4 regions of the Janthinobacterium sp. 75 genome follow, and region 2 is predicted to be linked to each of the others. Evidence: predicted binding sites of a transcription regulator. Region 2 holds the regulator's gene; each other region holds the start of a gene.
What was found. The regulator sigma-54, encoded in region 2, starts transcription at its own class of promoters, with help from an activator protein. The targets are predictions, from matches to a motif close to TGGCANGNAANCTGCTTT.

Region 1 (4,924 bases), 800 kb from region 2:
CTGAACTCCAGGCTGCCACTGTCGTCGCCATTGCTGAGAAAGTGGTCGTTGACCGCCACTTTCATCTTACTGTAGCGCACACCTGCGCTGAGCAGCCATGGGCCGCTTTGCCATTCCGCCTGGATATACGGATCGAGGCTGGAGACGACATCCTGCTCGTCGCGGCGCAGCTTGCCTTTTACGCCAAAGCCATTGCCAATGTAATTCTCATAGCCGGTGCGGTCATCGCTGGAGCGGCCGTAATCGATGCCGATGGTGGTGCTCAGCTTGCCGCCTGCCAGCTGGTTCACGTGCAGCCAGTTCGTATCGATGCCATAAAACTGGCGCTGGAAGTCAACCACGCCGCCGGAATGCTTGGGGGGCGCCTGGAAGCCCTTGTTGAAGGCCTGATATTGAATCACGTCACGGTTGCCGCCATACACGGTCACATGCAGGCGGTCCTCGCCGAACGCCTGTTCATAGGTGGCGCCGATTTGCTGGTGGTCGATGCTTTTGCGCGTGTTGTAGCGCTCGGCAAAGGTGCGCTTCGGGTTTTGCGTATCGGTGGTGTCGATTTCGCCTGCGCGCGGGTTGGCGGCAAACGTGGCCCAAGTGACGCCCAGGGGATCTTGCGTATTGCCCTGATGCAGGCTGTTGGCGACGATGGTCAGCTTGCTGTCTGCATTGGGCTTGACGGTGATCTTGCCAAAAGCCTGTTCGCGCGTGGCGGCGCTGTGGTCGCGGAAGCCGTCCGTGCGGAAGCGTGAGCCGTCGAGCACGTAGCCGATGCCGCCTGCCTGTCCTTGCGCCGTCAAGTCCACCTTGCTGGTGCCGTAGCTGCCGCCCGTTACATTCAATTCGACGGATGGGGGATTTTGCCCATCCTTGGAAAAGAGCTGGATCACGCCGCCCGAATGGTTGCCGTAGATGGCAGAAAATGGCCCGCGCAGCACTTCGATGCGCTCCGCCGTGTCCAGGTTGAAGGTGGCGGCCTGGCCCTGGCCATCGGGCATGCTGGCCGGAATGCCATCGCTGATCAGTTTGACGCCGCGCACGCCGAAGGCCGAACGGGCGCCGAAGCCGCGTGAGGAGATTTGCAAGTCTTGTGCGTAGTTCTGGCGGTTTTGCACCACCAGGCCCGGCACGGCGGCCAGCGCTTCCGACGCGTTGACGCGGATTTGGCCCTCCTGGATGCGGGCGCTATCGACTACATCGATCGAGGCCGGCACTTCCTGGCTGGGGTGGGCGATGCGGCTGCCGCTGACGACCACCGTATCCATGACTTGTCCGGTGGCCAGGTCAGCGGACTCGGCGGCGAAAGCGTGGGGGCGAGGGTGGCGCTGCCGGCGACAAACAGGCTGGCAATGGTGTTCAAGCGGAAACGATGCTGCATGCGGGTTCTCCAATGTGAATAAAAGCCTGCTTGGACGCGTGAGCGGCGCAGGTCTGCATAGTCTTATCAAGCAATATGCCTGCCATGTCTCCATTGGTGGGCTGAAATTATACGCGTGTCAGTGGCACGGCGTTTGCATGCAGCAATGTTCAGATGCGCCGATACCGCGCGCTTTCCCCTCGTTTTGCTATGGAAAAGGTGATTATGCCCAACTTCTTCTCGCGCTTGCGCCAGGTTTGCTGGCTGCTGCCTGTGCTCGCCAGCAGCGCCATCCAGGCTGCTCCGTTTGCCTATGTGCCCAATGAAAAATCGGGCACCCTGAGCGTGATCGACACGGCGACCGACCAGGTAGTGCGCCAGATTGCCGCAGGCAAGCGTCCGCGCGGCATCGCCGCCGACCCCACAGGACGGCAATTGTTTGTCACGGATGCCGCCAGCAGTGCCTTATTGCTGATTGACAATGAAGGCGGCGCGCCCCTGCGCACGGTGGCGCTGGGCAAGTCGCCCGAAGGCGTCAGCGCATCCCATGACGGTCGTTACGTGGCTGTGGCCGTCGAGGAAAACAATAGCGTGGCCTTGCTCGATGGCCAGACGGGTGTCTTGCTCGCCGACATCAAGGTGCAAGGGCGGAACCCGGAACATGCCGTGTTCAGCCCCGATGGGCGCTGGCTGCTGGTGAGCGCGGAAGAGGCCGAGCAAGTCGATGTCATTGATGTTGCGCAACGCCGCCAGGTCGCTTCCATCGCTGTCGGCCTGCGTCCGCGCGGCATTGGTTTCAGCCCCGATTCGGGCCGAGCCTATGTGGCGTGCGAACTGGTCAATGCCGTGTATGTGATCGACATGGCCGCGCGCAAGGCGATTGCCACCATTCCAGCGGGCAAGAATGCCAACGGTATCGCTGTCCATCCCAGCGGCAAGCAGGTGTATGTCTCGAACGGCACGGATGGCACGGTGATGGTGATCGATACGGCCAGCAATCAGGTCACGGCCACCATTCCCGTCGGCAAGCGCCCGTGGAATATGGCCATCACGCCGGACGGTGCCAAGCTGTACGTGGCCAATGGCCGCTCGAACAGCGTTTCCGTCATCGATACGGCCAGCGCGCGCAAGGTGGCCGATATTGCCGTGGGCGAATTGCCATGGGGCGTGGTGATTCGGTAGTGGCACAGGCGCAGGTGTTCCAGTCTGGCACACCTGTTCCATTGTGCAGCGGCGCAGGGGCGCAGCAACAGCACTGGCCCGGATTGGAACAGGGCGCCGCCACCTTGTTCAAAACCCAAACAGACCCACGCCCGCCTTTCATGCCCGGGGCAGGCGATGAAAAGCGGGCCGGGTTTGGCGCCACGCCCTTGTAAGCGGGGAAAAACCCGCTAAGTTTGTAGTGGGATGGCGAGCTGGCACGGCATTTGCGGAAGACTCCGTGTACTCACCCCATCTGTACCAGGACGTTTGATTTTAATTACAGCAATTCCATTCTAATTAACCCGATAGAGGACGACATGAATCTCGCAGACATCAGCAAACTGGGCGTAGCCAATCCCTTCAAACAACGCTATGACAATTACATCGGCGGCAAATTCGTTGCGCCAGTAAAAGGTGAATACTTTCCTAACATCACGCCCATCACGGGCTTGCCGTTTTGCGAAATCGCCCGTTCCACGGCGGAAGACGTCGAGCTGGCGCTGGACGCCGCCCATGCCGCCAAGGATGCCTGGGGCAAGACTTCACCTGCCGAGCGCGCCAACATCCTGAACCGCATCGCCGACCGCATCGAACAGAACCTGAGCCTGATCGCCACGGCGGAAACCATCGATAACGGCAAGCCGATCCGCGAGACGATGAATGCCGACATTCCGCTGGCCATCGACCATTTCCGTTACTTCGCCGGCTGCATCCGCGCGCAGGAAGGTTCCGTCGCGCAAATCGACGCGGAAACCTATGCCTACCACTACCACGAACCGCTGGGCGTCGTGGGCCAGATCATCCCGTGGAATTTCCCGATTCTGATGGCCGTGTGGAAACTGGCGCCAGCCCTGGCAGCCGGCAATTGCGTGGTCCTGAAACCGGCCGAGCAGACTCCCGCCTCCATCATGGTGTTGATCGAGCTGATCGGCGACTTGCTGCCACCGGGCGTGTTGAACATCATCAACGGTTTCGGCCTGGAAGCGGGCAAGCCGCTGGCGTCGAGCAAGCGCATCGCCAAGATCGCCTTCACGGGTGAAACGGGTACGGGCCGCTTGATCATGGGTTACGCCGCGCAGAACCTGATTCCCGTCACCCTGGAGCTGGGCGGCAAGTCGCCGAATATCTTCTTTGAAGATGTGATGGATGCTGACGATGATTATTTCGACAAGTGCCTGGAAGGCTTCACGATGTTTGCGCTGAATCAGGGCGAAGTATGCACCTGCCCATCGCGCGTGCTGATCCAGGAATCGATCTACGAGAAATTCATCGAACGAGCCTTGAAGCGCGTGGCCGCCATCAAGCAGGGTAATCCGCTCGACTCTTCCACCATGATCGGCGCCCAGGCGTCGCAGGAGCAGCTGGAAAAAATTCTGTCCTACCTCGATATCGGCCGCCAGGAAGGTGCCGAAGTGCTGGCCGGTGGCGAGCGCAATACGCAGGCAGGCGACCTGGAGGGTGGCTACTACGTGCGTCCGACCGTGTTCAAGGGCAACAACAAGATGCGCATCTTCCAGGAAGAAATTTTCGGGCCCGTCGTGTCCGTGACCACCTTCAAGGATGAGGCCGAAGCGCTGGCGATTGCCAACGATACCTTGTATGGCCTGGGCGCCGGCTTGTGGACGCGCGACGGTTCGCGCGCCTTCCGCATGGGGCGCGCCATCCAGGCGGGCCGCGTGTGGACCAATTGTTACCACCTGTATCCAGCCCACGCCGCATTCGGCGGCTACAAGCAATCGGGTATTGGCCGCGAAAACCACAAGATGATGCTCGATCACTACCAGCAAACGAAGAACTTGCTGGTGAGCTATAGCCCGAAAGCCCTGGGCTTCTTCTAAACCGGCACACGCGCCGCGCCCCTGGCCGGGCGCGGCGTGCAGAAAGGGATGCCATGAGTGCAGCAATTGCCCGGGTGGTCGCCACCGTAGCGGCGCTGGAAATGATGGACAAGTTGCGCCAGCGTCACGGACCGCTGATGTTTTTCCAGTCGGGCGGCTGCTGTGATGGCAGTGCGCCCATGTGTTATGCGCTGGGCGAGTTCGATGTCAGCGATACCGACATTTATCTCGGCAATTTGAATGGCACACCGTTTTACATGGGACTCGAGCAATTCGAGTACTGGGAGCATACCCAGTTGATTATCGATGTGGTCGATGGCAATGGCGGCATGTTTTCACTCGACAACGGCACAGGCAAGCGCTTCCTGACGCGCTCGCGCCTGTTCACCGATGAAGAGTGCGCCTTGTTGCATGCCCAGCCGCATGAACACGACAGAAAAAGCACCTGAGAGTTACACACACATACTAATAACAGAGGGAGATGATTGTGCAGAAAAAAATCATGGGGATCGTCGTCGGTTTGAGTGTCGCC
Region 2 (4,924 bases):
GGCCGCATCAACCTCGTCCAGGCTGGCAGGGTTCCAACGCGGAGCATTGTCCTTGTCGACCACCAGCGCGCGCACGCCTTCCAGCACTTCGCCATGCTCGAAATTGTGGCGCACCACGGTGCGCTCCATGCGCAGGCAATCGGCTACGCCCAGTTGGGCGCCCCGCTGCAACAATTCCAGGGTCACCGACATCATCAGCGGCGAACGCTGGCGCATGGCCGCCAGCGCCTTGCTGGCAAACGCGCTGTCATCCTGCGCCAGCGAAGCCATGATGGCAGCGACGGAGCCAGCGCCGAAATGGCGGTCCAGCGCCGCGCGCGCCATGGTCAGCGCAGAAACGCCCGCCTGGGCCTGGAACGGCGCTGCCAGGGCCTTGATGGCGACCGGCAAGCCCTGGCCTGGCGTCGATTCGAACAGGGCCAGCAGCGCCCCCATCTGCGCCTCGGGCAGGTACACATCGGCCAGGCCCGTGTACAAGGCATCGGCCGCGTTGATCGTCAAGCCCGTCAAGCCCAGGTACAAGCCCAGCTGACCGGCCAGGCGAGACAGGAAATAACTGCCGCCCACGTCGGGAAACAGGCCGATATTGACTTCCGGCATGGCCATGCGCGTGCGGCCCGTCACGATGCGCAGGCGGTTGCCAGGCCCGGCCTGCGCCACGCCCATGCCGCCGCCCATCACCACGCCATCCATCACGGCGATATACGGTTTCGGATAGAAGTGGATTACATGATTTAAAGCATATTCTTCCGTAAAGAAATCTTCCAGCAACGCACTGCCGCCCTGCGGTGTGGCCAGGCCCGCATCGTAAAAGAAACGGATGTCGCCACCGGCGCACAGGGCTTTCTCACTGCTGGAACGGATCACCACGGCGTCCACCTGCGGATCGTCGCGCCAGGCCAGCAAAACGGTACTCAGGGCGCGCACCATCTCCAGTGAGAGGGAATTCAGGGCTTTGGGGCGGTCGAGCACGATGTGGCCCGTGCGGTTGCGGATGGAGGTCTGGACGAAGTCGCTCATGGCAAAGTGAAAAGAAGTGAGAACGGGCACATTCTAGCGCCTGTGAGGGGAACATAGCGCTCAACAGCTACGGGCGCAAAAAAGGGCGCAATGTGCGCCCTTAGTTGATCACAACCGGTTGAAAGTCGCAGGCCGCTTAGGCGGCGGCGAATTCTTCTTCCGAGTTGTCTGGCAGATGCTTGATCGCCTCTTTACCGTGCCCTTGCACTTTGGTTTTGTACTTCATCACTTGCCTGTCCAGCTTGTCGATCAGGATATCGATGGCGGCATACAGGTCGTGCGCCAGACTTTCCACATAGACAGTTTTGCCACTCAGACGCAAATTGACTTCGGCCTTTTGACGTTTTTCTTTCTCTTTGAGGTTATCCACGGTCAGAATCACGGCGATATCGATGACTTGATCGAAATGCCGTTTCACGCGTTCCAGCTTCGTTTGTACGTATTCACGGATGGCTGGTGTGACTTCGAGATGATGTCCGCTGATGGTGAGATTCATACACACTCCTAAAGATGATCGGGTTCGTGCGGTCCATCGTATCCGGCCCGCAGAGGAACCGAAAAAAACTTACAAACACTTACGCAGGCTCACTGGCGGAATTTTCAACGCTTCCCGGTATTTGGCAACAGTACGTCGCGCAATCACCATGCCTTGTTCCCCCAGCATGTCCGCAATCTTACTGTCGGATAAAGGATTTTTAGGGTCTTCTGCTCCTGTCAGTTGCACGATCAATGCCCGTATCGCCGTCGATGACGCTTCGCCCCCCGCTTCGGTGGCGACGTGGCTACCAAAGAAATATTTCAACTCGAACATGCCGTGCGGGGTCAGCATGTACTTTTGAGTTGTTACGCGCGAGATAGTACTCTCGTGTAAACCCAGTGTATCAGCTATTTCACGGAGCACAAGGGGGCGCATGGCAACGGCCCCATGCGAGAAAAAGTTCTTTTGTCTTTCTACTATCGCTTGCGCTACACGCAGGATGGTGTCGAAGCGCTGGCGCATATTCTTGATCAGCCACTTGGCTTCCTGCAACTGTGCGCCCATGGCACCCTCGCCCTTGCCCTGCTTGAGCAAGTTGGCGTACATGGCGTTAACGCGCAGGCGAGGCATGACGTCGTTGTTCAGAGTGACTTGCCAGCCATTGCGCGCGCGCTTGACGACGACGTCGGGCACCACGTAATCGGACACGTCCGAGGCGAACACGGCACCCGGATGCGGGTTGCACTGGCGAATCACCGTCTGCGCTTCGCGCAAGTCTTCATCATCGCAATCGAGGGCTTTTTTCAGCTTGTTAAAATCGCGCTGGGCAAACCAGGCCAGGTGTTTTTCCACAATGACGAGGGCCATGCGCCGCGTCACCATGGCGATGTGCGGCAAGCGCTTGATTTGCAGCGCCAGGCATTCGGACGCGTTGCGCGCGCCCACGCCGGGCGGATCGAAACTTTGCAACAGGGACAAGGCCGTACGCATCTCGTCAGCGTCGATTTCCAGCTCTTCCGGCAAACGCGCCAGGATGTCGTCGAGCGACTCTTCCAGGTAGCCATTGTCGTCGAGCGCGTCGATGATCAGCTCGACGAGCGCGCGGTCGCGCAATTCGAGCACCGTTACGCGCATCTGCTCCATCAGGTGTTCGCGCAAGGTGCAGTGGTGGGCTTCAAGTTGCGGACGGGAATCTTCGTCGTCGGGCGCCTTGCCCCTGCTCGCCTCGCTCCAGTCGCTGTCGCCGCCCTCCGCTGCGGCAGGGCTGTCGCCAGCCTCGCCATCAAAGGTTTCCGCTTCGGCCGGCGCGGCGGGTGCCTCCTGGCCTGGCGGCTGGGGCGGTGCTTCGGCCGGCGCGGCCGTGGAACTCAATGCGCCGTCGGACAGCAGGCGCAACGAACGGTCGAGCGGATCGTCGAGGCGTTCGAGCAAGGGATTGTCCGTCAGCAACTGCTCCAGCTCCTGGTGCAATTCCAGTGTAGACAATTGCAACAGGCGTATCGATTGCTGCAACTGCGGCGTCAGTGCCAGGTGCTGCGAAGTGCGCAGCTGCAATGATTGTTTCATTGGCTCACATACGGAAGTGTTCGCCCAGATAGACCCGGCGTACCGACTCGTTCGCGATGATGTCGTCGGGGCGTCCCGACGCCAGCACCGAGCCCTGGTTGATGATGTAGGCACGGTCGCAGATACCCAGCGTCTCGCGCACATTATGATCGGTGATCAGGACGCCGATATTGCGCTCCTTCAAGAAGCGCACGATACGCTGGATCTCGATCACGGCGATGGGGTCGACACCGGCGAACGGCTCGTCGAGCAGGACGAAACGGGGGTCGGTGGCCAGCGCGCGGGCGATTTCCACGCGGCGGCGCTCGCCGCCAGACAGGGACAGCGCCTGATTCTCGCGCAATTTTTCAATCTGCAAGTCGGCCAGCAATTTATCCAGGCGCTCCTCGATCTCGGCCTTCTTCAAGGGACGGCCTTCGACGGTCTGGATTTCCAGCACGGCACGGATATTGTCTTCCACCGTCAGCTTGCGGAACACGGACGCTTCCTGCGGCAGATACGACAGGCCCATCTGCGCGCGGCGGTGGATCGGCAGGCGGGAAATATCCACGCCGCTGATATCGATGCTGCCGCCGTCCGACGGCACCAGGCCGACGATCATATAGAACGAGGTGGTCTTGCCGGCGCCGTTCGGCCCCAATAGCCCGACCACTTCTCCGCATTCGACTTGCAGCGAGACATCATGCACGACTTGCCGCTTGCCATAGGTTTTTTGCAGCCCGCGAACGATCAGGGTGCTGCCGCAACGAGTATTGTCCATTATTTATTTCCTGACGCAGGCGTGGCCGGCGCTTTCTCCGCCGCCGGTGCCTTGGGCTTCGGCTGGATCACCATGCGCACGCTGCCGCCATCGGGGGTGCTGGTGCCGCTATCGGAATTTTCCATCGCAAATTCCTCCTTGCGGCTGTCATACGAGATGAAGGCGCCGTTGGCCACGTCGGTCGGCTTCGTGCCTTCCAGGCGCGTCAGCTTGGCCTTGGAAAACAGTTTCACCACTTCCGTCTTGTTGTTGTATTCCACGCGCTCCGCCTCGCCCTCCACCCACAGGTCGCCTGCGCCATCGCGCTTCTGGCGGAAGGTGGCCAGCTTGCCAGGATCGGCCCAGAAAGTGATGAACTGGTAGCCTTGCGGGTCTTCCGTGATCAGGGCCCGGCCCGCCTTCATGGTCAGAGTCCCTTTCACCAGCACCACATCGCCCGTCAAGGTACGCACCTGCTTGACGTCATCGACGTGGCCGCTACGAGCCGTGATGATGGCCTCCTTCTCGGAATCGGCTTTCTCGGCATGTGCCGCGCCCACGATGCCCAGCGAGCAAATGGTCGAGAATAGAGTCAATAGCAAGATGTTCTTCATAGTATGGTTTCCTTGTTTCATTCTGTCATTTTGCCGCCGCGGCCGGGCGCGGTTTCGGCGGGAGGACCATGCGCAGCGCATTCTGCACTTCCACCACGCCGGTGGCGTTATTGGCCTTCATGCCCACGCCATTGATGCGCGAGGCGCCCGTCAGGATATCGACAGGCACGTTCGTTTCCATTCTTTCCTCATCCGGGAACACCGTCAGCGCTTCCGTCTTGACCGTCAGGTTCTGTGACTTCGGACTGGCCACGCGGTCGATCACGACATTGCGGTGCAGTTGCAGCCGGGTATTGTCCTGGTCGATATGCGCCAGTTCCGCATTCATGTTCATCGGCGGCATGCCTGGCGACAGTTTGCGCACGAAAGGCTGGTCGATATCGGATGAATCGTCCAGCGGATAATGGGTGAGCTTGGTGCCCGACACGATATAGCTGGGCTTACCCGTCAAGTCCATGCGCACCAGGCTGAAATTGGTGATGAAATAGTCTGGCTCATCCTGATGCT
Region 3 (4,924 bases), 790 kb from region 2:
TCTTGGCATATCAACATAGCCTGCTACGGCCGTGCTTCCTTCACGCCATATTTCTCAAAGATGGCTTTCAATTCGCCGCTAGCCGCCATCTCGTTCATGGCCGCCTGCAGCAACTTGGCCACGTCGAGCTGCTGACGGCTGACAGCCAGACCCACGGCCCAGCCGGCACGCGGCAAGCGGGCGAACGCCACCTCGCTCAAGGGGAAAGCGGAATCGCTTTTCAGCACCGACTCGATTTCCGAACGATTCGCCAGCACGGCGTCGAGCTGGCCCGCCTGCAATTGCTGCAAGGCTTCGGCAGCCGTGTCGAAGATACGCACGTCGTCGCGGTACTTGCCATTGTCTTCACCCAGCATCAGCATGGCGGCGATCGATACCTTTTCCACGCCGATACGCTTGCCGGCCAGCGAAGCGATGCCATCGAATTGCGGCACGGCTTGCGCGCTGCGCGCCAGACGCACGGTTTCCACGTAATACGGGGCGAAAATCTCGACCTTGTCGTTATCCGCCATCAACTTCTTGTCGACCGGGACATGCAACATGACATCGGCAGGACCATAGCCGAGGTAGTGGCCCTTCCACACCATATTGCGCAAATCGTCATTCAGGTTTTCACCGGCGGGAAAGGGCAGCAAGCTCAGTTTCAAACCCAGCTTTTTGGCCAGCGCTTCGGCAATGTCGATATCGATGCCCGCGCCCTTGTCGGAAAACGGCGCGAACTCGTTGTACACCGCCACTTTCAGGCTGCCCGACTGCTGCACTTTCTGCCAGTCGGCGCGCGCTGGCGCGGCTGCGCACAGCGCCAGGCAGGCGAGCGAGAGCATCGCGCGCGCGCCACGGAATTGAAATGAACGCATGGGACTCCTTGGTGATCAATCGGCTCAGTTAGAATCGCGGCGGGTTTCCAGGTAGGTTTTGATGGCCCACATGGCTTCCTGGTTGAAGACACCTTCAAACGGCGGCATGTACACGGCGCCATTGCGTACTTTACCGTGGCGGATGGTCGCCAGGAAATAATTGTCCGTTTCCTTGTAGCATGCCTGTTTCTTTGTCTCATTCTTGATACCGAAGCAATCGCGGTCGAGCTGGCGCAAGTCCGGCGCGATGCCACCCGAGATGGCTTCGATGCCGTGGCAGCGGGCGCAATTCTGGTTGTAGGCGGAGGTGCCCACCGTCAGGGCCAGCTTGTTGCCACGATACGGGTTTTGTTCGAGCCACTTGTCGCCCACCTTGGGCAAGCCCGTGGTGTCGACGCCTTGCGGCGTGACATTGCCGTGCGCATAGGCATGCGGCAAGGTCAGCAGGGAAGTGAGTGCGACGGCACCGGCGGCTGCCACGCCGAGCAGGGTACGGATGGAATAGGTCATGCTGGTCTCCTTGGTTTTTTTAGTGAATATCCAAGAAGAGCAAATGCCATGCCATGCCTATATGCCCCACATCCGGTCGCCCATGTATCAATTTGGAACAGCTGCAACAGGTAGTTGTGTCACCGCGCGCGTCAGACGGAGGCCACCGTGCAAATGCTGGCCCGCTCCTGCTGCTCGAAAGTGATACGCACAGGCAAAAACCGGGAAATCACCTCCGCATTCGTCAGCGCATGCTGCGAGACCTTGCTGCAACTGAAGGCGCCACCACCGGCCAGCGCCATGGGCAGCAAGAGCTGGTCGGCCAGGTGCTCGCCGACGGCCGCATCCGTCTTCAGATAGGCGCGCACCTCGTTCAGCAGGCGCTTGGCCACAGATTCCGCCAGCAAGTACTTTTCGCCAAAAGAAGTAAACACTTCCGTGACATGCTCATGCTCGAGCGTCAGCAACAAGACATTGCCCGGCCCCTGCTCCGCGGGCAAGCCGACGATACGCAGCTGCTTGCCGCTCCAGCCCATGCCGCTGGCGACACGCTCCAACTCGCGCTGCGCCACGTTCACATGTAGGCCCGCCAACACGCTTTCCGCATACCCTGCTTTCCGTTCACCGCGCTGCAGCAATGCGATAGGCCGCAAGCGCGGACACGGTTGTACGGTGGCAATCACTTCGCCGCCGCCTGCGGGATGAAAGCCGTAGCGTTGCAGCGCGATCTCCACCTCGGCACCCATCTGCTGCAGGATGGGGCCATACGCGCGCTGCAGGAAATGCACGGGCGGCGCCATGGGATTGTGCGTGCCGCCACTGATGCGCACGGTGGACGGCCCATCCGCATGCAGCAGGGCCGGCAACAGGGTTTGCAGCACCAGGGTGCAACTGCCGGCGCTGCCGATGGCAAAACGGTAATCGCCACCGCGTATGGAGCCAGGCACGAATTCCAGGCTAGCTGCGCGCAGCGCCAGCGGCGTCGTGCGCGCCCCGCAAATGGCGGCCGACGCCTGCACGGCCAGCAAATGCTGGCGCAGCAGGCCGGGCTTTTCCCGCCCCGCGCGGATATTCGTCAAGCGGAATGCTTGCCCCGTGATCATGGACAGGCTCAGCGCCGAGCGCAAAATCTGTCCGCCGCCTTCACCTTGCGCTCCATCTATTTCTATCATCTCTACTTTCTCTCTCTTATCCTTTGACGCAGACGACCTGCTTCAGGATATGCACGACATCGACCAGCTCGCGCTGCGCCAGCATCACCGCATCGATATCCTTGTAGGCCATCGGAATCTCATCGATCACGTTTTCATCCTTGCGGCATTCCACGCCTTGCGTGGCGCGGATCTGGTCCTCCAGGTTGAAACGCCGCTTCGCTTCCGTGCGGCTCATCGTGCGTCCCGCACCGTGGCTGCAGCTATGAAAGCTCTCCGCATTTCCTTTACCGCGCACGATAAAGCTCTTCGCCCCCATGGAGCCGGGAATGATCCCCAGTTCGCCGGCCCGGGCCGAGACGGCGCCCTTGCGCGTGACCAGTACATCCTTGCCGAAGTGGTGCTCCTTCTGCACATAGTTATGGTGGCAGTTGACGGCTTCCACATGCGTCTGGAACGGCTTATGGATGACCGTGCGCACGGCCGCGATCAGGTTCTGCATCATCACTTCGCGGTTGTTGCGGGCAAAACGCTGGGCCCAGCCCACCGCCTCCACATAATCGTCGTAATGCTGCGTTCCCTCGGCCAAATAAGCCAGGTCCTGGTCGGGCAGGTTGATGAAGTGAGTACGCATATCCTGCTTGGCCAATTCGATGAAATGGGTGCCGATGGCATTGCCCACGCCACGCGAGCCGGAATGCAGCATGAACCACACCGAGCCCTGCTCGTCGAGGCAGACTTCGACGAAGTGGTTACCGCTGCCCAAAGTTCCCAGGTGGCGGTAGTTATTCGTGTTCTTCAGCTTGGGCGTTTTCAGGCAAATGGCATCGAATTCATCCTTCAGTTGCAGCCAGGCCGCATCGACCACCGAAGGCGGCGTATGCCAGGAACCTTCGTCGCGGCCGCGGTGGCCGCGCGTCTTCGGCGACATCCCGTGCGGAATGGCGCGCTCGATGGCGCTGCGCAGTGGCCCCAGGTTATCGGGCAAGTCGCTGGCCGTCAGCGTGGTTTTCGCCGCCATCATACCGCACCCGATATCCACGCCAACCGCCGCCGGAATCACGGCGCCCAGCGTGGGAATCACGCTGCCGATGGTCGAACCTTTACCCAGGTGGACGTCGGGCATGACGGCGATATGCTTGTAAATGAACGGCAGGGTCGCCGTGTTGCGTAATTGTTTTTTGGCCGCTTCTTCGACAGGCACGCCACGGGTCCACATTTTCACGGGACGGCTGCCTTCGGCATGCAGGACTTCGTATTCTTTCATATGTTCTCTCTTCTCATGTTATCCGGGGGGATGACCAGGATTGGTGAAACGTTGCCGACGCATCGGCCCTGGATGTAGTTCCACCGGCATTCATCCGTACGACAACCCGACAAGGTGGGACAGGATTTTCTGGCAAGCTCACTGCGCCTGCCAGGCCGGTTTGACGCGGCTAAGCTATGTAATCCTGTCGGCATTCGGGGTACTGCAGCGCATGACAAGGTTGGACAGGACGTCTGTTATGTAGTCTTGTCCGCATTCATGCGCTTTACTTCAACAACTTGCAACATCGATGGCGTCGATTTCTCCCACCCAGTGCGCGGGGTCCAGCCGACCTGCAGCAAAGGCGGCGATAATCCTGAATACGTCATCGGAAAAACCACCGATGTTCAGGATATCCTCGCGCTCCATCGCCTGCGTCGTGGCGTGCGGCGCAATATCGATGCACACCAGTTTCGCTTGCGGATTGCGCTGCTTGAAGACAGTCCACTGTCCCATCGTTGCCGTGGCGCCGCTGCGTCTGGCGTCGATCCACGATTCGTTATCAGAGACATAAATCACCAGGTCCGCCAGCTCCTTCTTGCTGTTCATCCGCAGCAGTGGCGCACTGCAATTGGTGCCGCCACCTCCGATGGCCGCCAGCCTTGCCGCGTTCTCCATCACCGTGCCCTGCGCATCGAGCTGGCATGTCACCACGCTTTGCTCGAACGGCAGCACCATGGCGTCCGGATTCTTGCGCAGCATGGCCGCCGCCACCAGCGCCGCCACGTCGATGCAACGTACACTCGAGGTGGCGCTACCGCGAAAACCGCTGACGGGCGAGGACATCGAGCCGGAAACGTCGGGACACACCACCACCCTGCCCGCTATCCGCGGCACGTTCAGCAGCGATATTTCCAGCGCCTGCTCCAGCGCATTGCGCACGATGGCGGGCACGCTCTCGCTGGCGGCCATGCAGGCCGACATCAACTGGTACGGAAATACCCGCGCCCGGTCAATCGCCTCGGAATCGCGCAGCTTCGCGGCAATCAATTCCGGCATGCCGTCGATCGCATACACGCCGTGGCGGCCAAAGGTGTTCAGATTCATGCGCACCATCTGCCAGCTGCCCTGGCGGGCGATCTGCGCCCAGTCCCGGGCAGACAAGGGTAGCGCCGTCAGCA
Region 4 (4,924 bases), 4.6 Mb from region 2:
CGCTGGCCGCTGCCCAATTCCAGCCGGGCAGCAACAAACTACGCCAATACCAGCAGCGACTCGGCAATCTCGTCGCCAGTGCCAATGTCGAGATGAACCAAACGGCACAGTATCACCTGCCCGAAGCGAGCCGCACAGCCGTGGCCTTTGCTGACGAAGTGGCGCGCAAGACGGCGGCAGAAACGGAAAAGGCCACGCAGCGCCAGCGCGACATGATCGAGAAAATGCACGCCATGGAGCACCGCGATGGCGCGGGCCACAGCGGCGATACCAGCAGGCAATCCGATCAGGTGCATTGAACACTTGAATTGAACACCAGACCCCACCCGACAGCAAGGAGAGCGACATGGCTAACAGTAATGAGCAGGGCAACGGCGCTGGCAGCAGCCAGAAAACCAAGGAATCGGGCAACGCCAAAGGAACGATCAAGCGCGGCTTCGCCGCCATGAACGAGCAGCAGCAACGCGAAATTGCCAGCAAGGGCGGTCAGGCAGCCCATCAAAAGGGCACGGCGCATGAATTCGACTCGGAAGAGGCGCGCCGGGCCGGGCAGAAAGGCGGCGAAGCCGTCAGCCGCAACCGTGTACACATGGCGGAAATCGGCCGCAAGGGTGGCGAAAGCCGGCAATCGGCCCAGCGCGCCAATGAAAGCCGCAGCAGCAGCACGGCAGGCAGCGGCAGCGCCGAGCAGCAAGCCAAGGCGAGCCGGCAAGGCAGCAAAGACGAGGACGACAAGGGCCAGGGCTAGTGCTGACTGGCTGACCTGCCACGCACGGCTTGAGGACGGCACGGGGCGGCGCTGGCGGCCCCATGCCGGGGCCGGCGCAGCGCGGGGGGCGGCGGTATGGTACATTCTCGCCTTCCCCGCCACCCCGCCCTTCCCCGCATGCAGCCATCCCTGAAATACCTGAGCGCCTATTCCGAACAAACGCAAGCGCAAGTGCAGCAACTGATCGCGCAAGACAAGCTGGGCGAAGTCCTGTTAAAACGCTACCCGAATGCGCACGATGTGCGCAACGACAAGGCGTTGTACCAGTACGTGCAAGACTTGAAGAATGAATTCCTGCGCAACGCCGAGCCCATTAACAAGGTGGCGTTCGACAGCAAGATCCACGTGATCCAGCATGCGCTGGGCTTGCATACCTCGATCTCGCGCGTGCAGGGCGGCAAGCTCAAGGCCAAGCATGAAATCCGCGTGGCCACCATGTTCAAGGAAGTGCCGCTGGAATTCCTGCGCATGATCGCCGTGCACGAACTGGCGCATGTAAAAGAAAAGCAACATGACAAGGCCTTCTACAAGCTGTGTGCGTACATGGAACCGCAGTACCACCAGTACGAATTCGACGTGCGCCTGTACCTGACCCAGCTCGACCTGTCGGGCCAGCGCCTGTGGTCGTGACGGCCGGTGTCGACCGGCGTGAAAAAGCCGCCTGGTAAAAGGCGGCTTTTTTTCGTGTGCGCCGGCAGGGTCGGCGCTAATTCAGGCTCAGGCGGCGTTCTTGCGGCGGCGCAGGAAGGCCAGCAGGCCCAGGCCGCCCAGCAGCATGCCATACGTGGCCGGTTCGGGCACGGCGCTCACACTGGCGGCGATATTATCGACCTGGAAGGTGTGCAAGGCGCCTTCCTTCCACGATGCCGACACCAGATTGTCGAAGCCCGTGAACGTGTAATCGCTGAAAGTATGGCTGCCATCGAGACTGAAGGTCTGGGTCACCGTGCCGCCGCCCACCTGATGGCCGACAAAGGTCACGTCGTAGGAACCGGGCAAGCTCACGAAGTCAGCCAGGCTGATCGAGCTGAGCGAGAATGCAGCACCGTCGGTACGGCTCAAGGTTGTCGTCGACAGCAGCGTGGCGCTCAGGCCGGCCGAGCCCGCGTAGGCCAAGCTGCTCTGATGCGCAGAACTCAACAGACCCAGGAAGCTGCTGTTGAAATCGTAGCCGCCTTCCGAGTAGGAGGGGAAAAGGGAACCGAGGATGCCGGGCTGTTCCAGCGCATCGAAGCCGATGGTAGTGGTTTGCGCGTGGGCGCCGCCAGCGGCGAGAAGGGCAGCGACAGCAGTCGCGCGCAAGAGGGTCATTGGTTTCAAAATAGCATCCTTTCGAGATGATGAAGTAGCGTGGTTGCGGCAACTGGAAACGGATCGGCACCTTTTTTTGGGAGTCCGTACAACACTCGTCGGTGTCCGATATTCCTAACTTTTGAACCATGCCAGTAGACCACATCCATGCATAAAAAGCATCTTAATTTTCAAAAAAACATGCCTCGAAGGAAATATTTTAGATATATTTTTATTAATTGAAATGTTGAGCGCGATCAATTTTCCCGTGCGGAAACAAAAAAGCCATGCACTTTCCAAGGCATGGCTGTATCGCAAGGCATCGACGACGCTAGGGCGCGCAGTCCTTCAGGCGCTGCACCAGCGCGGCAGGATCGGCATCGGCGTTGAGGAAAGCCGCGTGCTGCGGGCGGATGAAGCCCTGTTCCCTGCCGTTTTCCACGAAAGCAATCAGGCCATCATAGAAACGGTCAACATTGAGCAGGCCGATGGGCTTGGCATGCAAGCCCAGCTGGGCCCACGTGAGCATCTCGAACAGCTCTTCCAGGGTGCCATAGCCGCCGGGCATGGCGATGAAGGCATCGGACAGGCTGGCCATCATCGCCTTGCGTTCATGCATGTCCTTCACGATGAACTGACGCGTCAAGCCCGTGTGGCCCACTTCGCGTTCAACCAGCTGGGTGGGAATCACGCCCGTCACCTCGCCACCGAGGCGCAGCACTTCATCGGCGATCACGCCCATCAGGCCGACCTTGCCGCCGCCATACACCAGTGAGATATTTTCCGCCACCAGCACGCGCGCCAGTTCGCGCGCCGCCACCGCATAGTCGGGCGAGACACCCGCGTTAGCGCCACAGTACACACATAAAGCCTTGATCACAGTATTTCCTACCCTTTCAGTTCATCGATCGCCGCCTCGACCTCGAGGCGTTCCTTGGCGTCCAGGGCCACACACTCGGCCGCCTTTTCATACAGGGCCAGCGCTTCCGCCAGCTTTTTCTTTCCGTCGAGCATGTTCAAGGCCCGCGCGTACTCGCTGTGCGCCAGCGCCGAATACGGCGTCAGGGCCAGCGCCGTCTTGAAGTGCTGATAGCCATCTTCCTTGTTGGCGCCGTAGGTCAGGCCGCCTATCATGGCGCCGACCTTGTCGATAATTTCCGCATGATATATCCCAAACGCGATATGCGCTTCCGCATGCATGGGCGCCATGGTCATCGTGCGGTCCAGGCTGTTGCGCACGCGCGCCCCCATGCCCTGCGCCAGGGCCTTGACGACGGACGTACCCAGCGCGTAGCGGCCCAGGCTGTAGGCATGCCAGTAGTAGCCGGCCGGATTGTCCGGCTGCTCGCTCTGCTGGCGCTCGCAGCGCTCGGCCACTTCTTCGTACATGTCGAGTTTCTGGCTGTCGTTCACCTCCAGGTGCGTGGCATAAATACAGGTCGCCTTGTGCGCCACCGCATAGCCGGGCACGCCGACGGCCAGGCCCAGCTTCACGGCGCGCTCGAAGTCGCCCGCGTGGAAGGCCAGCCAGGCCTGCACCAGCGCCGCGTGCGTGGGAAACGGTTCCACGTCGCCCGCATGCAGGCGCGCCCAGGCTGCCTCCAGGGTTTGCGGCGTGTAGACATATGCTTCGCCCGGATAGGGGAATTGTTTCCAAGCCATACATTTCTCCTGTAAATAAGCACTTGCCGCCAGCGACCGTGTCAGTCTTTCTTGAGTTTGGTCACATACTCTTCCGACAGTTTGCGAAACAGCAAATGCGTTTCATTGCGCAAATACGGCCCGATCAGGGACAGCACCTGGTAGCAGCCGCGCGCCAGCGCATCGGACATCGATTGCTGCTCGCTGTACTTGCGCGGGTTGCGCACATACTCGTACGACAGCCAGTAGGTGGCAACGACCACCATATTCGTCGCCATGGCAGCGACTTCCATGTCCGACGCCTCCAGGGACTGTTCGCTGCGCAAATCTTCGCACAGCTGCGTGGCCACCTTGATCTTGTGCGCCAGGATCAGCTTGAAGTGCAGTTCCAGCTTGCGGTTGCGCGACAGCAAATCATTGAGGTCGCGATAGAAAAAGCGGTAGCGCCAGATCAGTTCGAACATCAGGTGCAAATACAGCCAGACATCCTCGATATTCGAGCGGCGCCCGTCAGGCACGGTCAGGATGCGTTCGATTTCCGCCTCGAACTGGACGAAGATCGAATTGACGATGTCGTCCTTGTTACGGAAGTGGTAATACAGGTTTCCCGGCGAAATATTCATCTCTTCCGCAATCACGGTCGTCGTGATATTCGGCTCACCAAACTCATTGAACAGGCGTAGCGACAACTCCAGGATGCGTTCGCGGGTACGGCGTGGTGCTTTTTGTAGCATGGCGGGCAATCTCTCTGTGTTCTGCCTCAAGCATACCACCTTAGATAGCCGTAATGAAACACGCCGCCCCACGGCGCCGGCGAAAAGTCCGGGCAAAAAAAAGCCTGCGCGAGCAGGCTGGAGGAAGGCTGCGCCGACTCAGGCTGGCGGCGCTTTTTTCTTCGCCGCCGCTCTCGCAGCAGGCTTGCTCACTGGCTGGGCTGCGGCGCGCGGCGCGGCCCTGGCTGCCGGCTTGGCCGGGGCCTTGGCGACGGCCGCTTTCGGCGCCGCTTTCACGGCGGGCTTGGCCCCAGCCTTCGGCTTGGGCGCCGGCGCAGCCTTGCCGGACAGCGCTGCCACCTGCAGGCTCAAGGCATCGATCTTGGCATGCAGCGCGGCGATATCGTTTTGCATGGGCACGCCGATGGTGGCCAGGGCACGCGCCACGCGCTCTTCAAATACCTGTTCCAGCTTGTCCCAGGAGCCGCTGGCCTGCTTGCCCACGCCATCG

Region 1: C8C89_RS05855 (beta-propeller fold lactonase family protein) is a predicted target of sigma-54. The motif match lies at 1,495-1,512, and genes of this name have one in related genera.
Region 3: pedF (cytochrome c-550 PedF) is a predicted target of sigma-54. The motif match lies at 1,404-1,421, and genes of this name have one in related genera.
Region 4: C8C89_RS22925 (PEP-CTERM sorting domain-containing protein) is a predicted target of sigma-54. The motif match lies at 2,346-2,363, and genes of this name have one in related genera.

The regions. Positions count from the first base shown of each region.
Region 1 covers NZ_SORD01000001.1:1,264,612-1,269,535, forward strand. The annotation lists gene C8C89_RS05850 (TonB-dependent receptor) at 1-1,466, opposite strand, end outside; gene C8C89_RS05855 (beta-propeller fold lactonase family protein) at 1,577-2,533, shown strand; gene adh (aldehyde dehydrogenase) at 2,872-4,392, shown strand; gene C8C89_RS05865 (DUF779 domain-containing protein) at 4,446-4,841, shown strand; gene C8C89_RS05870 (PQQ-dependent methanol/ethanol family dehydrogenase) at 4,895-4,924, shown strand, end outside.
Region 2 covers NZ_SORD01000001.1:469,142-474,065, forward strand. The annotation lists gene C8C89_RS02205 (enoyl-CoA hydratase/isomerase family protein) at 1-1,020, opposite strand, end outside; gene raiA (ribosome-associated translation inhibitor RaiA) at 1,157-1,516, opposite strand; gene C8C89_RS02215 (RNA polymerase factor sigma-54) at 1,586-3,064, opposite strand; gene lptB (LPS export ABC transporter ATP-binding protein) at 3,069-3,824, opposite strand; gene lptA (lipopolysaccharide transport periplasmic protein LptA) at 3,824-4,417, opposite strand; gene lptC (LPS export ABC transporter periplasmic protein LptC) at 4,443-4,924, opposite strand, start outside.
Region 3 covers NZ_SORD01000001.1:1,258,888-1,263,811, reverse strand. The annotation lists gene C8C89_RS05845 (transporter substrate-binding domain-containing protein) at 24-857, opposite strand; gene pedF (cytochrome c-550 PedF) at 882-1,367, opposite strand; gene rtcA (RNA 3'-terminal phosphate cyclase) at 1,499-2,518, opposite strand; gene C8C89_RS05830 (RtcB family protein) at 2,535-3,764, opposite strand; gene C8C89_RS05825 (RNA-binding protein) at 4,035-4,924, opposite strand, start outside.
Region 4 covers NZ_SORD01000001.1:5,042,251-5,047,174, forward strand. The annotation lists gene C8C89_RS22910 (phasin family protein) at 1-299, shown strand, start outside; gene C8C89_RS22915 (KGG domain-containing protein) at 347-748, shown strand; gene C8C89_RS22920 (M48 family metallopeptidase) at 887-1,399, shown strand; gene C8C89_RS22925 (PEP-CTERM sorting domain-containing protein) at 1,487-2,080, opposite strand; gene C8C89_RS22930 (TIGR00730 family Rossman fold protein) at 2,391-2,936, opposite strand; gene C8C89_RS22935 (hypothetical protein) at 2,948-3,721, opposite strand; gene C8C89_RS22940 (TetR/AcrR family transcriptional regulator) at 3,763-4,434, opposite strand; gene C8C89_RS22945 (phasin family protein) at 4,573-4,924, opposite strand, start outside.